Regions from separate parts of the Rhodococcus sp. GQ147 genome, predicted to be linked through region 2. Evidence: riboswitches for the same ligand, from Rfam matches in the RefSeq annotation. Region 2 holds a riboswitch; the other holds the start of a gene.

Region 1 (7,040 bases), on a different contig from region 2:
GCAGTCCGAAACCGAACCAGATGATCATCAACGGCGCGATCGCGATGATCGGCAGGGTCTGCGACACCACGAACAACGGCACGAGGGCCCGCCGCAACCAAGGCGAGAAGTCTACGACGATCGCGAGGGCCCACGCCAGTGCCAGCGACACGGCGAACCCGACCATCGTGACCTGCAGAGTGGACCAGGCGTGCCCGGCGATGTCGACGCGATGAGACCACCCCTGCGTGAGAACGCGTGCGGGGGAGGGCAACACCTGCGGGCGGACACCGCTCACCACGACGTACGACTGCCAGATCGCGACCAGAGCCCCGGCGATGAGCAGCGCGGGAAGGAGCCGACGTGCGCGGCCGATGCTATCGGTCTTCGAGGTAGTCATCGGTGACATAGGTCGACCAGTCCGGCTCGGTCGTCAACGGGCTGCCGTCGGGTCCGGACAGCACGCCGTTCTCGTACAGGAACCGGGCATAGCCCGACCATTTCCCGGCGTCGAGGACTCCGACGGCGCCGGAGGCGTCACGCATGTACTCGGCGGCGAGCATGCGCTGGCTCTCGTAGACGAGTTCCTCGTCGGGGAAGGCCCCGGGGTTCGCCTCGAGCAGAGCCCGGGCTCCACGATCGGGGTCGTCGGCGGCGATCCGGTAACCCTGGTGCAGCGCCTGCACGAAAGCGCGTGCCTGCTCCGGGTTCTCCGTCATCCAGTCCTCGTTGCCGTCGACGACGATCGCGTACGCGTCGGGGAAGCCGTAGTCGGTGAAGCCGAAGTACCGCATGGGCAGGCCGCGGTGCTCGGCCTCGAGACCCTCCCACGCCAGGTACGACACGGTGAAGTCGGCGGTCGACGAGTAGACGGCCTCGTACGACGACGTCCCGAGCGTCACGTTCTCGAACTCACCGCGACCACCGTCGTTGCGGATCACTTCGGCGAGCATCTCGTCCTCACCAGGGTTGGCGAAGCCCGCGAAGGTCTTGCCGTCGAGATCCGCCGGCCGCGTGATCTCGGCGTTGTCGGCCCGCACGGCGATCCCCGTCGCCCAGTGCTGCAGCGGTGCGAGGACCGCGACGGTCCGGGACCCGGCGGCTCTGGCGATGGTCGATGTGGCGTGCGTGGAGATTCCGAACTCGGCGCTACCCGCGTCGACGAGGGTGTCGGGGGTCGCGTTGTTGTACGGCAGGATCTCGACGTCGAGACCCGCATCGGCGAACAGACCTTCCTGCTGCGCCACGTACAGGCCGGTGTGATTGGTGTTGGGCGTCCAGTCCAACGCGAATCGGATGGTGTCGCTCCCGGAATCGGACGAGCACCCGACGACCGCGGAGAGTGCGGCGACGAGGGTGAGCAGTCCGGCGAGAGTCCGCCGCGCCTTCACTGCGCGGGCAGGGGACGGATCGATGTGGGTACAGGCGTGGTCATGTCGGGACATCCCTTCGTCAGCATTACCTGGTCAGGTTCGACGGGTGTGATCTCAGCCCCGCTCGTGCGGAGCACCCCGTGTCACGGGCGACCCTAGCACCATGCCCTCCTGGGGCCGCCGGGACGGGAGCAGAACGGAAGATGTGACCCGAAGTTACGGAAATGCCCAGGTCAGGATGTCACCCTCACATTTCACCCGCAACGGAAGGATCGAAGATCCCGACTCTTCGAGTGATGGTCCCTGCCACCTCCCCCGAACGGCAGGGACCGTCGCTCTGCGCATGTCTCTCCCTTGCGCGGACGATGAAGGGCCGTCGGTGAACTCCGACGGGTCCGTTCTTCTGTTGTTTCCGTAGACCCGACTCCCGCAACGGTGTTCAATACGCACGAACCGATCGGGGGATGGGATGCGCGCAATGATGGGCGCCGCGATGGCTGCGGCGGTGATGGGAAGTGTCCTGACGGCATCGGTGGTGTCGGCGGAGACGAGCGGACGCACCGAAATGCCGTATGACTCGTCGGCGCCGCTGGCCGGCGAGGTGCTCGGGTCCGTGGTGTCGATACCCGTGCCGCTGCCGGCGGAAGCGGGACCGCGACCCGCCGCGTGCGACCGGTTGTCGTATCTGCGGTGGCGGTCGGCCGACGGACCGGAGAGTTCGGCCGACGCCGACCGGATCCTCGTCGCCCAGCCCGGGATCTTCGAGGGAGCGGGCGCGTTCGAGAGCGTCGCGCGCAACACCGTCGTCGCGGCCGCGGCCCGTGGTGCCCACGTCGAGTTCTGGGCACTCGACCGGCGATCGAACTGCCTCGAGGACCACACCGGTACCCGGGCGGCACTGCGGACGGGTTCGCTCGACACCGCGACCGACTACTACTTCCGCGGTGCCGAAGTGGACGGGCGACGATTCGCCGGCCACGCGAGCGGCGCCGACGTCGCGTGGCTCTCGCATGTCGGCATCGAGCAGACGCTGCGCGACCAGTACGACCTGCTGCGTCACGAACTCTCCGACCCGGAACTGCGGAAACGGAAAGTGTTGTGCGGCGGACATTCTCTCGGTGGTTTCATCACCGGCTACTTCGCGGAATGGGACTTCGACGGAGATCCCGCCACCACGGGCGACGCCGGTTACAACCAGTGCGGCGGGTACTTTGCGCTCGATACGGTGATCGAGGCGGGAGCGCCCTCCCCCGGGCAGAGTGCCCTCCCGGATCTGCCCGAAGCGGTCTCGGCGCCAGTCGATGCGTTCTTCGGCTCCATCTCGACGGCATCGCCGGTGCTGGCACTTCCCACGGTCATCAATCCCGAGACGACGAATCTGCTCGCACTCACCGGACTCGCCGCGCGACTGGACCCGGACAGCACCGACGGCATTGTCCCGCGCATGCCCGACAACCCGAACATCGACTGGACGTTGCGCACTCTGTTGTCGGGGGACTACGCGATGTTCGCGACGGGCGACCCGGATGTGCGGACGTTGAACGCGACCAACGAGGCGGTGCTCGGCGCGATCCTCGACGACAATTCGCAACCGCTGGGGTTCCTGCAGGTGAGCGTCGGATTCATTACCGGGGCGCCCGTGCGCGACAAGCTGTTTCCTGTTCCCGCCACGCCGGAGGTGCTCGGGTCGGGATTCTTCGGCGATGCGCTCAAGGCGTCGCCGGCGGTGTTCGCGGATCCGGGAGTCGTCTACCGGTGGCTCGACTACGACGAGGTGGGCACTGGGGCGTCGTCACCCGACGAGGCGCGGTACACCGATCGGGGGAGCGAGGTGACGTCGATCGCGGAGCTGGCGCGGAATCTGTCGGAGCCACCACTGGATTTCACCGAGTGGTACTTCCCGTCGAGGCTTCCGTTCGACCTCGCATCGGCGACCCGCTTCGAAGGGCATCTCCACCGCGACGGTGTCGCGCGCAATCCTGTGGTGACGCTGGTGGCGAGCGGCGGGATCCCGTTGCCGGAGAGGGATCATCCGAACGAACGCAGGTGGGTGCTGCCCGGATACAAGCACATCGATGTACTCACTGCGGCCGCTGATCAGAACGACGGGCGGCCCGAGCAGGTATCGCAGACGCTCGCCGACTTCGCAGCCGACCGAGTCGGTAGCTTCACAGTCGGATGAGGCGGGATCAGGCGCCGCGCGCGGAGAAGATCGAGGTGTAGTCGTGGGGACCGCCCACTTCGGCGACAGCGGTGACGGGTTCGGTCTCGGCGTCGGTCTCCGGAGTGGTGGGCGCGAGGAAGAGGGGTCCGTCGAATTCTTTGTTCTGGCTCATGGCCGTCCTTTCGGGTGCGGCCGGGTAGACCCGGCCGTGGGGCAGTGCGAAGAAGAGGGGCCGCGGTACACGCGGCGGGGAACTCTCACGTCCGGTTCGGAACCTTCGGGCACTGTGGTGCGAGGTTGCTCATCATGTGCGAGCCGAACGATGTCTCCACCCTACACCAGAAGGTTCGCGCGACGTTTGACCGGCGAGTCGCGTGGGAAGACACTCGGCATGGCTACCTACAGAGTGATCGACCCGACCGGGAACGTCGTGGATACCAAGGAAATCGAGAGCGCGGACGACGCGCACGCCTGGTTCGTCGACCAGCGCGCCGACAACAGCGAACTCGGCTGGCGTATGGAGGCGCAGAACGAGCAGGACGGTACCTGGCACTTCTTCGACGACACCGAAGGCACCTCCTCGAAGTAGTCCCGGCAGCACCCCGTGAGAGCGGGGTGCTGCACGCACCGACACAGCGCGGTGCCGAGCACCTCGACAGCGCGGTGCCGAGCACCTCGACAGCGCGGTGCCGAGCACCTCAACAGCGCGGTGCCGGTAGTCGCAACTACCGGCACCGCGCAGTTCAAGGGCTACTTCTTGAAAGCGTCCTTGACGTTCTCGACGGCGTCCGAGACCTTGTCGCCTGCCTGCTTCAGACCGCTGGAGGCCTGGTCGCCGCGACCCTCGGCTTCGAGATCACGATCGCCGGTCGCCTGACCGGTGTTCTCCTTGATCTTGCCGCCCGCTTCTTCTGCCTTGTGCTTTGCCTTATCGACGAAGTCGGCCATGGGGTCCTCCTGTGTCATCGAACGTTGCTCTGACGGAGTACCCCACCCGAACAGCCTGAAACCGAACACGACCGGCTCGTCCGTGTCAGACTTCGACACAGACAGCCAGGAGGAGACCGATGTCGCATCCCACCAACTCCGGTCCCGAGAACAACGACCCGATCGGGGACGCGCCCGACGCCGATCCCGAACTCGTCCGCGACGGGCCGGTGCAGCGCCGGCGTTCGGCGGGTGCGGTGATCGCAGCCGTCGCGGTGGTCGTCGTGATCGTCGTGCTGCTCGTAGTTTTCCTCTGAACAGAGCCGTTCACCGAGCAACGCGGGGTTCACAACCAGTCGCGGCGCTTGAAGAGCACGTAGAGAACGATCGCCGACACGACCATGATCCCGACCCCACTCATCAGTCCCCAGGCCTCGCCTACTCCGGGATAGGGCACGTTCATGCCGTACCAACCGGTGACGGCCGTGGGGACGGCGATGATCGCGGCCCATCCCGTCAGTTTCTTCATGACGATGTTCAGGCGCGCGTCCTGCAGCGACAGGTTCGTCTCGAAGACGGTGTTCACCATCTCGCGCAGTGAATCGGTCCACTCTGCAGCACGCATCACGTGGTCGTAGAGGTCGTTGTAGGAACTGTCGAGTTCGGGGTGGTGGTTGCTCTCGGCGCGGGTCCGCAGGACGGCATTGACGACCTCGCGCATCGGCAGCACGACCCGCCGGAGCTGCACGAGTTCCTTGCGGAGCCGGTAGACGCGTCGCTGGATCTGCCGGGTGGAGGCGCCGTCCTCGAAGAGGCAGTCCTCGAGGTCCTCGGCGGCGTCGTCGAGTTCCTGGATGGTCTCGAACTGCCCGTCGACGACCGTGTCGAGCAGGCCGTGGATCAGCGCACCCGGTCCGTACTGCAGCAGGTCGGTGTTCTCGTCCCACCTGCGCACCGCCTCGTCGATGTCGAAGGGAGTGCCGCGGCGAACGGTGACGACGCCGCGGGGCAGGACGAAGGCGGAGATCCGGGTGGTGCGGAGCCGGGACTCGTGCGCCTGATTCTCGTCCTCGGAATCCGGAAACAGGTGTGTCGCGTAGACCGTGAGGAAGGTATGGGTGGCGTAGCGGGTGGCCTTCGTGCGCTCGCCGTGTGCGAGCGAATCCTCGACGGCGTGCGGGTCGAGGTTCCATTCCTCGGCGAGTTCGAGCAGAGCCGTGTGCTCGGGATTCCACAGATCCACCCAGACGAGGGCCTCGGGATCGGCGAGATGCTCCGAGACGGCTGAGAGCGGGAAACCTTCGTCGGCGAGTTTCCCGTGGGCCCACCGCCGGGTCCGGATGGAGTTGTCGTATCGGTCCGTCACCTCGGCAGTGTCCCCGAAATCGGCGGGCTTCACACCGCGTTCCCGTCACGACCGGGCTCACACGACAGGACGATGCTCGGTGTCCACCAATCGCAGCACCTCGTCGACGAACCCGAGGTCGATCCGTGGCCGATCGTCAGGCCGCAGACCCTGTTCGATCCGTACCCGCATCGAGGTGAGCGTGGCGATCACGTGTGGCCCGCCGTCGGTCAGATAGCGCACCATTCCGCGCGCCGCGCACGCGTCGACCACGACGGCCAGGGTCTCCTCGGCCTCCTTGATGCGTCCGGCCGCGTGCAGGCAGGAGGCGAGCAGACGGTGGGCCTGCAGGTGGGCGCGGGGACGCGAGGTGGTGCGCTGTACCCACATCCGCGCCCATCCGACGGCCTGTTCCGACGCCTCGGGCTCCCCGTTCTCGCTGAGCAGCCGGATCGCGGTGGAGTCCTCGATCTGGAGGGTGATCTCGACGGTTCCGTCGGGGTGGGGTGTGGTGTTCTCCGGCATCGTGCGTGTCGAGGGGCCTGGAGTGGCGATTCCGAGCCGGACCCGTTCGTTCTCGATGCGTGCCCGCAGGCGCGGCAGGTCGTGCAGCGCCGCGACCCGCAGTCCTTCGGTGAGCAGGGCGACGGCTTCCTCCCGGTTGCCCTGCAACATCTTCAGGCGCGCAGCGGTACCGAAGCGAGCGATGAGGAAATCCGTTCCACCGCCTTCTATTCCGAGCAGGTTGCTCTCGTCGAGCAGTGCTTCGGCCTCGGCGGTCCGTCCCTGTTCGTAGAGCAGCTCTCCGAGCATGGCAGCGGCGAGACGCCCTCCGTGGGTGTGGATTCCGCCGTTTCGTCGCGCTCGGCGCAGCGCTGTGCGGAAGTACTTCTCGGCCGAGGCGACGTCGAGTCGTTCGTTCGCGGCGATGCCGCACAGGCACTGACCGTAGATCGACGCGAACGGTCCGCGGGTCTCGCGGTGGTAGGGCTCCGCCCATTCCTGCCGCCGGATCGCTGAGGTGAAGTCGAAGCGGAAGATGTCGGCGTACGAGGCGAAGTCGGCTGCGGCCGCCACCACCCACGGGTGCACGGAGGTCGGATTCTCCAGGCACGGCGCGATGAGTTCGTAGATGCCGTCGATGCGGTCGGAGTTCATCAGGATCGACGCCTCGACGGCATCCGCCTCGATGTGGAGTGCTTCGACGTCGTAGCTGTCCGTCACCCCACGGTCGAGCAATTCCCGTACTGCC
Region 2 (7,040 bases):
CCAGATGCTCGCGGATCCTGAATGGCAGCAAGCGTTCGCTGCTGCCGAATCAGACGGACCACTGATTCGGACAATGCGCCGTCGGGTCATCGACGGATCATCGATCGAAGAAGCGCCATGATAGTCCAGATCAATGGGTGTCACGACATTCAACTCATCCCTACCGAGGACGATGACGTCCGGGTAGTAACACACGAGATCTTGCTCCCCTATCTACCGGGCATCGTGAAACTGACCGGATTGGGACGCGTCAACGGCCGCTCCGTGGAGCTCGACGAGAACTGGTCCGGATGGCCTTCTCATTGCTGTTCCTTGCCCAAAACCGCGACCATCGTCACTCGTTCCCTCTGAGCGGAAGTCGATGATCCGGCTCTTCGCAGAGCTTCACTTTTCACGAGTCAGGCTCGCACCCGCTATTGCCACGGTTGGCACCATCCGAAAGGAACCTCGATGACCGGCTTCAGCTCCCTACTGGCTGCCGTCCCGACCGGCCTCTGGATCGACGGCACTACTCGCGAGTCCTGTTCCGGTAGACGTTTCGACATTGTGAATCCTGCGACTGGCACCGTCTTGACGACCGTAGCCAACGGCAGCGTCGCCGACGCAAGACACGCGCTCGCATCGGCTGCCGAGGTTCAGCCGGCATGGGCTGCGACCGCCCCTCGCGAACGGTCGGAGATCCTTCGCAGAGCCTGGGAACTCGTCATGGAGCGGTCCGAAGAGTTCGCCCGGCTGATCACACTCGAAATGGGCAAACCGTTGGCGGAGAGTCGCGGCGAGGTGGTGTACGGAGCAGAGTTCCTCCGGTGGTTCGCAGAGGAAGCTGTTCGAATCGGCGGTCGTACCGCGACCGCACCGTCTGGAAACGGCCACATCGCGGTGATCAAGGAACCTGCGGGTCCAGCCCTGGCCATCACGCCCTGGAACTTTCCGCTCGCGATGGGGACACGCAAGATCGGCCCGGCGCTCGCGGCTGGATGCACCATCATCGTCAAACCGGCCGAGGACACTCCCCTCACCATGTTGCTGCTCGCACACGTCTTTGCTGAAGCCGGTCTTCCTCGTGGTGTTCTGTCTGTACTACCGACTCTCGATGCCCCAGACGTCGTCGGCACTCTGATGAAGGACCGTCGACTGCGAAAGGTCTCCTTCACCGGATCCACCGCCGTCGGGAAGAAGATCATCGAACAATCCGCAGATCAGATACTGAAGAGCTCCATGGAACTTGGCGGCAATGCCCCGTTCATCGTCTTCGATGACGCCGACATCGACGCCGCAGTCGACGGTGCGATGGCCGCCAAGATGCGTAACGGTGGTGAAGCCTGTACTGCCGCCAATCGACTGCTCGTACACAATTCGATCCGGGAAGAGTTCACTCGTGCTCTGTGCGATCGGATCGCCGCGACAACAGTGGGTCCCGGTTACGAAGACGACGTCACGCTTGGTCCGTTGATCAATGCCAAGCAACGCAACGCGGTTGCAGCACTGGTCGATGAAGCCGTTGCTGCCGGAGCACGCGTGCGCACGGGCGGGACACCCATCGACGGTCCCGGCTACTTCTACCAACCGACCGTCATCGACAATGTACCTGCCGGTGCACGCATCCTCAGTGAAGAGATCTTCGGTCCGGTTGCGGTCATCACAGGCTTCGACACCGAGGCCGAAGTAGTCGCGAGCGCAAACGACACCGACTACGGATTGGCTGCCTACTTCTACACGCAGAACCTCGATCGAGCGTCCCGAGTCGCTCGCGCCCTCGAATTCGGGATGGTCGGCGTGAACCGGGGCATTATTTCCGATCCAGCGGCTCCCTTCGGCGGCATCAAGCAGTCCGGGTTGGGCAGCGAGGGCGGCAGCGAAGGAATCGAAGAGTACCTCAACACCAAGTACATCGCTCTGACCCCCTGACAGTTGTTCATGGCAACTGTCCTGCAGAAATCGGAGATTCCAGGACTCGTCCGCACAGCATCGATAATCCACAACATCCACTGATTCGAATAAATACTGGAGATCGACAACAACGATGTCATTCGACTTCGAGGAACCCGATGCAGCCCGGGAAGCGCGAACCGAGCTGGCACGCCTTGCCCGATCATGGCTACTCGTCCCCCCTACCGATCTCGCGCGGTTGCATACCGCGGTCGCTACCAGTCCGGACTGCCTTGTCCTCGATCTCGAGGATGGAGTGCCCTACAGGGAGAAAACATCTGCACGGACAGTTGCGGCGCAGTGGCTTCGCGACAGAGTCGGTTGGGTCCGAGTCAACGACGCTTCGACCCGTGAACTTGCACTCGACCTGGAAATACTCCGCGATTCGCCGGGCCTTACCGGAATTGTTCTTGCAAAAACCGAGAGTCCGCAAGACATCGACATCGTGTCTGCCGCACTCCCCCATGTCCCGATCGTCGCTATGGTCGAGACTGCTTCCTCGCTTCGTCAGGCCGACCGTATCGCTGAATGCTCACCGGTCGTGCGCTTGGCCTTCGGCATCAGAGACTTCTGCAGCGACCTCGACATCGATGGGACACCAGAAGGCCTGGCGTATGCACGCTCGACCCTCGTCATCGCCAGCAAGACGGCGGAAATCGCAGCGCCTATCGACGGCCCGAGCGCTGCGGATGATCGGGATATCGTCGCAGCCGACATCGACACAGCCAAAAAGTTCGGCATGACCGGAAAATTGTCGGTTCGGGCGCGTCACGTCGACACGATCAACGAGAGATTCTCCCCGTCGGCCGATTCAGTCTCACAAGCGCATGCCACTATCGCCGAACTCGGCCCCTGCGGGGAGAACATCGAGACGGGAGCCGATCGGCCGCGCTTCATCTCAGCCACTGCCGTGCTTTCCAGATCTCGGTACTTCGGCCGCTTGGAGGCGACCAAATCCGCCTCTCTTGCCCAGTAGTCGGCGCGTTCACGCTGCTCTGATCAGCACCGTCAACGCTGCAAGGGTCTCGGGTGCGGTGTACCTGCCCGGGTCAAGAACCCGCAAGGCATCATCGAGAAGACTGATTACCGCGCGGAGATGGTGGACAACACCGCCGCGCGAGGTCGACGCCGAGCGAATGCGGGATGGTCCGGACGCGTTCCAGCGCGTGTGCAGCGACCGCCGATCCCGGAAGCAGAATCGACCGGGGCGACGATCACGACCGCTCTTCCGAGACGGCCGCCTGCCGTGACACGGTGAGGGGAACGGCAACCCGCACCGTGTCACGGCAGGCGTCGAGACCACCCGGCAACTACTCCTCGGTGCCTCGAAGCTGAGCGAGTCACAAGTGCAGGTCACCCCCGATTCGGCAGCGAGGTGGGCGATGTCGTCACCGCCTCGCCCGCCGGCACCCGATCACTGCTACAGCGAACCCCGCTCACACATGGGCACTTTCGTTGAGCACGAGTGGGTACCGCCGCTGAATCTCATTCCCCTCGTACTCGAACCCGGACGGTCGCCGGCACCGCGAAACCGCACATCGATGCCGACTCCGTCCTCGACCACCTTCGTCATCGCGACACAACGTCACCCGGCAGAGCAAGTGCGGGCGTGCGTCAAGCCGCTGAGGGCGTTGCGTCCGTGTCCTCTCGTCACCTGGACTCAACGCCCCTGCGACCTCAGTTGTCCTGTGTCACACGCTTACTTTCGGAGGACAGGACAGTAGGGGCATCCAAATACACCGTGCTGCCAGCGGCCCTGAACTGGTCGGACATATGTTGCATCCCGGCGACGGCGGCCTGGTCGGCGGCGTCACCGAACCTGGTCCGGATGTCTTGGGAGATACGCATCGAGCAGAACTTCGGCCCACACATCGAGCAGAAGTGCGCTGTCTTGGCCGGTTCGGCCGGAAGCGTCTCGTCATGGAACTGCTCGGCCGTATCCGGATCCAGCGACAGAGCGAACTGATCCCGCCACCGAAACTCGAAACGCGCCTTCGACAACGCGTCGTCACGCTCGACGGCACCGGGATGGCCCTTGGCGATGTCGGCGGCATGAGCGGCGATCTTGTACGTGATGACCCCGGTCTTCACGTCGTCCCGATTCGGCAGTCCCAGATGCTCCTTCGGGGTGACATAACACAGCATCGCGGTGCCATGGCGGGCGATCTCGGTGGCCCCGATCGCGGAGGTGATGTGGTCGTAGCCCGGAGCAATGTCGGTCACCAGCGGCCCCAGGGTGTAGAAAGGCGCTCCATGACATAGCTTCTGCTGACGCTCCACATTTTCCCGCACCCGATGGATCGGGATGTGGCCAGGGCCTTCGACCATCACCTGAACGTCGTGAGCCCAGGCACGGGTGGTCAGTTCGGCAAGAGTGTCCAGTTCGGCGTACTGCGCGGCGTCATTGGCGTCGGCGATCGACCCCGGTCGCAGCCCGTCCCCGAGGGAAAATGCCACGTCGTAGCGGGCGAAGATCTCACACAGTTCGTCGAAGTGGGTGTAGAGAAAATTTTCCTCGTGATGGGCGAGGCACCAACCGGCCATGATCGACCCACCTCGGGAGACGATGCCGGTGAGCCGCTCGGCCGTGAGCGGTACGTAGCGCAGCAGCACTCCGGCGTGGATGGTCATGTAGTCCACACCCTGCTCACACTGCTCGATCACGGTGTCGCGGAAGATCTCCCACGTCAGCGCATCGGCCTGGCCGGCGACCTTCTCCAGAGCCTGGTAGATCGGCACCGTGCCGATCGGCACCGGGGAGTTGCGAATGATCCATTCTCGGGTGGTGTGGATATCTTCGCCGGTGGACAGGTCCATCACAGTGTCCGCGCCCCAACGGGTGGCCCAGCGCATCTTGTCGACTTCGTCGACGATGGAGCTGGTCACCGCTGAGTTGCCGATGTTGGCATTGATCTTCACCAGGAAGGACTTGCCGATGATCATCGGCTCGGACTCGGGGTGGTTGACGTTGGCGGGGATGATCGCCCGACCCGCCGCCACCTCCGAGCGCACCAGTTCCACGTCGCAGTTCTCCCGCAGCGCCACGAACCGCATTTCCTGGGTGATGATCCCCGCCCGGGCATAGTGCATCTGCGTGACCGTCCGGCCTGTCTTCGCTCGCACCGGGACAGGTCGGGGCCCCTTCCACTCCTGGGACGCCTCTCCACGCCGCACAGCCGAGCGGCCATCGTCGAGCAGATCCCGCTCTCGCCCCGGGTAGTGCTCGACGTCGCCGCGAGCAGCAATCCAGTCGGCGCGCGTCGGCGGGAGCCCGACCAGCGGATCGCTACCGGGACCTGCAGTGCGGTAGACCTGCAGCGGCGGGTTCGGCACCCCGCCGGGAGAGTCGTTCAAGCGGATCTCTGTGACAGGTACACGCAGGTCGTGTTCCTCGTCGTGGACATAGCTCAGGGCATGCGAATTGGATGCACTCATCGGAATCGTTCCTACTTCCTTCGCCGGCATTACCCGGGCAGGTTCGACGGTCGCAGGCTGCCTCAGCCCGATCTCAGCCCCTGCAATAGGGCTCCCGTGGGGACGTCACAGACCCTAACACCCGACTCGTCTCGCTGCAGATGTAGCTGGTCCGGTCGTCGGAGCGGTGCGAAGTCGGCCCGTCCTGTGCGAGCTACGAGGAGGTACTCTTCTATACGTCATCGACTGTTGACTCGAGGAGATCGGGATCTTGTCCGCACAGCTGGCCTTCGATGCCCTCGCTGACCCTGTGCGGTGAGCCATTCTCACTGTGCTGGCAGAGCGCGATGAGTGCAGTGTCAATGAACTGGTCGACCAGATCGACAGCGTGGGACGCACCGGCGTTTCGAACCACCTCCGGATCCTGCGGCACGCGGGATTGGTCACCGAACGCAAGGCCGGACGCTTCCGTTTCTACTCGATCGACCCGGCCGGTCCCGCCCGGGACGTCATCGCGATGTTGCAGGAAGTGTTTCGAGGAGCCCTGGTAGATGCCGTCGAGGCTGCCGATCGCACCGCTGCCACCGATACATCTCTGTGACGTGCATAGCTTCCAGGAAACACGGTGACCCAGGTCGTACTGCACGCGGAAGAGTGGACCGCATCCCCACCCTCGGTGGCCTACAGCCTTTCGGAGCAGGCGAAGAGGCGGGATGGCTGTTCGGCGGGGTATGCGATCGGGTCGAACCCGGCGCTGCCGTGCGTATGGCGGTCCACCTCAGCGGTTCCGGCGCAGAACCGGTCGAGATTCTCGGCCGTATCGCTGCTGCGCGTCCGTATGTGTACCTCGATATCGTGCACGACCAGCCTTGGCGGGGGCTTATCAAACTTCGTTTCGGAGCCGCCGATGGAGGCACGAGAGTTCGGCTCATCGCCGAACTCGACCAGCCCGGATTGGAATGGTTGATGCGGCGTCGAGGGTTCCCTACCGCTCGAAACGCCTCGCCCCATCCCCGTCTGGGCTTGTTGACGTCGAAATCCGGACCCTGCAGCCCCTTCGCTACCTCAATCGACAACGCTGCCATGCTGGCGCTCGAGGAAATCAATGCCGAGGGTGGCATTCATGGCCGACGGGTCGAGTTGATCGTGGGCGATGACGCCACAGACCCGGAGACCGGCGTCATGGAAGCGCGGCGACTCGTTCAGGCAGGCTGCCGGACCATCCTGATCGCCACCACATCGGCTACCTATACCGCAGTTGCCGAGGCGCTCGGCGATGCACCCGTGCTGCTGGTGCAGCCGGTCATGAACGAAGGAGGCAGCGGCGGTCGTCTCCGTCTCCAACTCGGGGAGCGGCCGGGCGATCAGTTGGCAACAGCTACGAAACCACTCACGCAGATGGAGGGGGTGCGACGATCGTTTCTGGCCGGCAACGATTATTGTTGGCCGCGAACGACACATGGCTTGGCTCGCCAACTGTTGCCCCGGTACGGCGCCCGAATCGTCGGTGAAGAGTTCGCATCGATGAGGACTCGAGACTTCGCTCAGATCGTCGAATCGATTCAGAAATCGGGAGCCGACATCGTCCCTCGTCGGATCTGATGCTGTTGAGTTCGAACGTCAGTGTTATGCAATGGGGTTGCGGGATCGGTGCATAACACTGGCGCCGGCATTGGAAGAGTCCATGCTGACGTACA

The links. Region 2 has a riboswitch for thiamine pyrophosphate ahead of thiC (phosphomethylpyrimidine synthase ThiC). Riboswitches for the same ligand answer to the same signal wherever they lie in the genome.
Region 1: linked by a shared signal. The riboswitch ahead of AC6CID_RS03770 (ABC transporter substrate-binding protein) and the one ahead of thiC (phosphomethylpyrimidine synthase ThiC) in region 2 are both predicted to bind thiamine pyrophosphate.

The regions. Positions count from the first base shown of each region.
Region 1 is NZ_JCAXDU010000002.1:295,910-302,949, reverse strand. It holds gene AC6CID_RS03775 (ABC transporter permease) at 1-379, opposite strand, end outside; gene AC6CID_RS03770 (ABC transporter substrate-binding protein) at 357-1,424, opposite strand; TPP riboswitch at 1,407-1,503, opposite strand; gene AC6CID_RS03765 (hypothetical protein) at 1,822-3,534, shown strand; gene AC6CID_RS03760 (hypothetical protein) at 3,542-3,688, opposite strand; gene AC6CID_RS03755 (hypothetical protein) at 3,908-4,105, shown strand; gene AC6CID_RS03750 (CsbD family protein) at 4,267-4,464, opposite strand; gene AC6CID_RS03745 (hypothetical protein) at 4,584-4,760, shown strand; gene AC6CID_RS03740 (magnesium transporter CorA family protein) at 4,790-5,809, opposite strand; gene AC6CID_RS03735 (protein kinase domain-containing protein) at 5,867-7,040, opposite strand, start outside.
Region 2 is NZ_JCAXDU010000020.1:3,466-10,505, reverse strand. It holds gene AC6CID_RS20210 (NIPSNAP family protein) at 1-121, shown strand, start outside; gene AC6CID_RS20205 (NAD-dependent succinate-semialdehyde dehydrogenase) at 451-1,908, shown strand; gene AC6CID_RS20200 (HpcH/HpaI aldolase/citrate lyase family protein) at 2,024-2,905, shown strand; gene thiC (phosphomethylpyrimidine synthase ThiC) at 3,607-5,364, opposite strand; TPP riboswitch at 5,363-5,472, opposite strand; gene AC6CID_RS20190 (hypothetical protein) at 5,576-5,989, opposite strand; partial or broken gene AC6CID_RS20185 (substrate-binding protein) at 6,109-7,040, shown strand, end outside.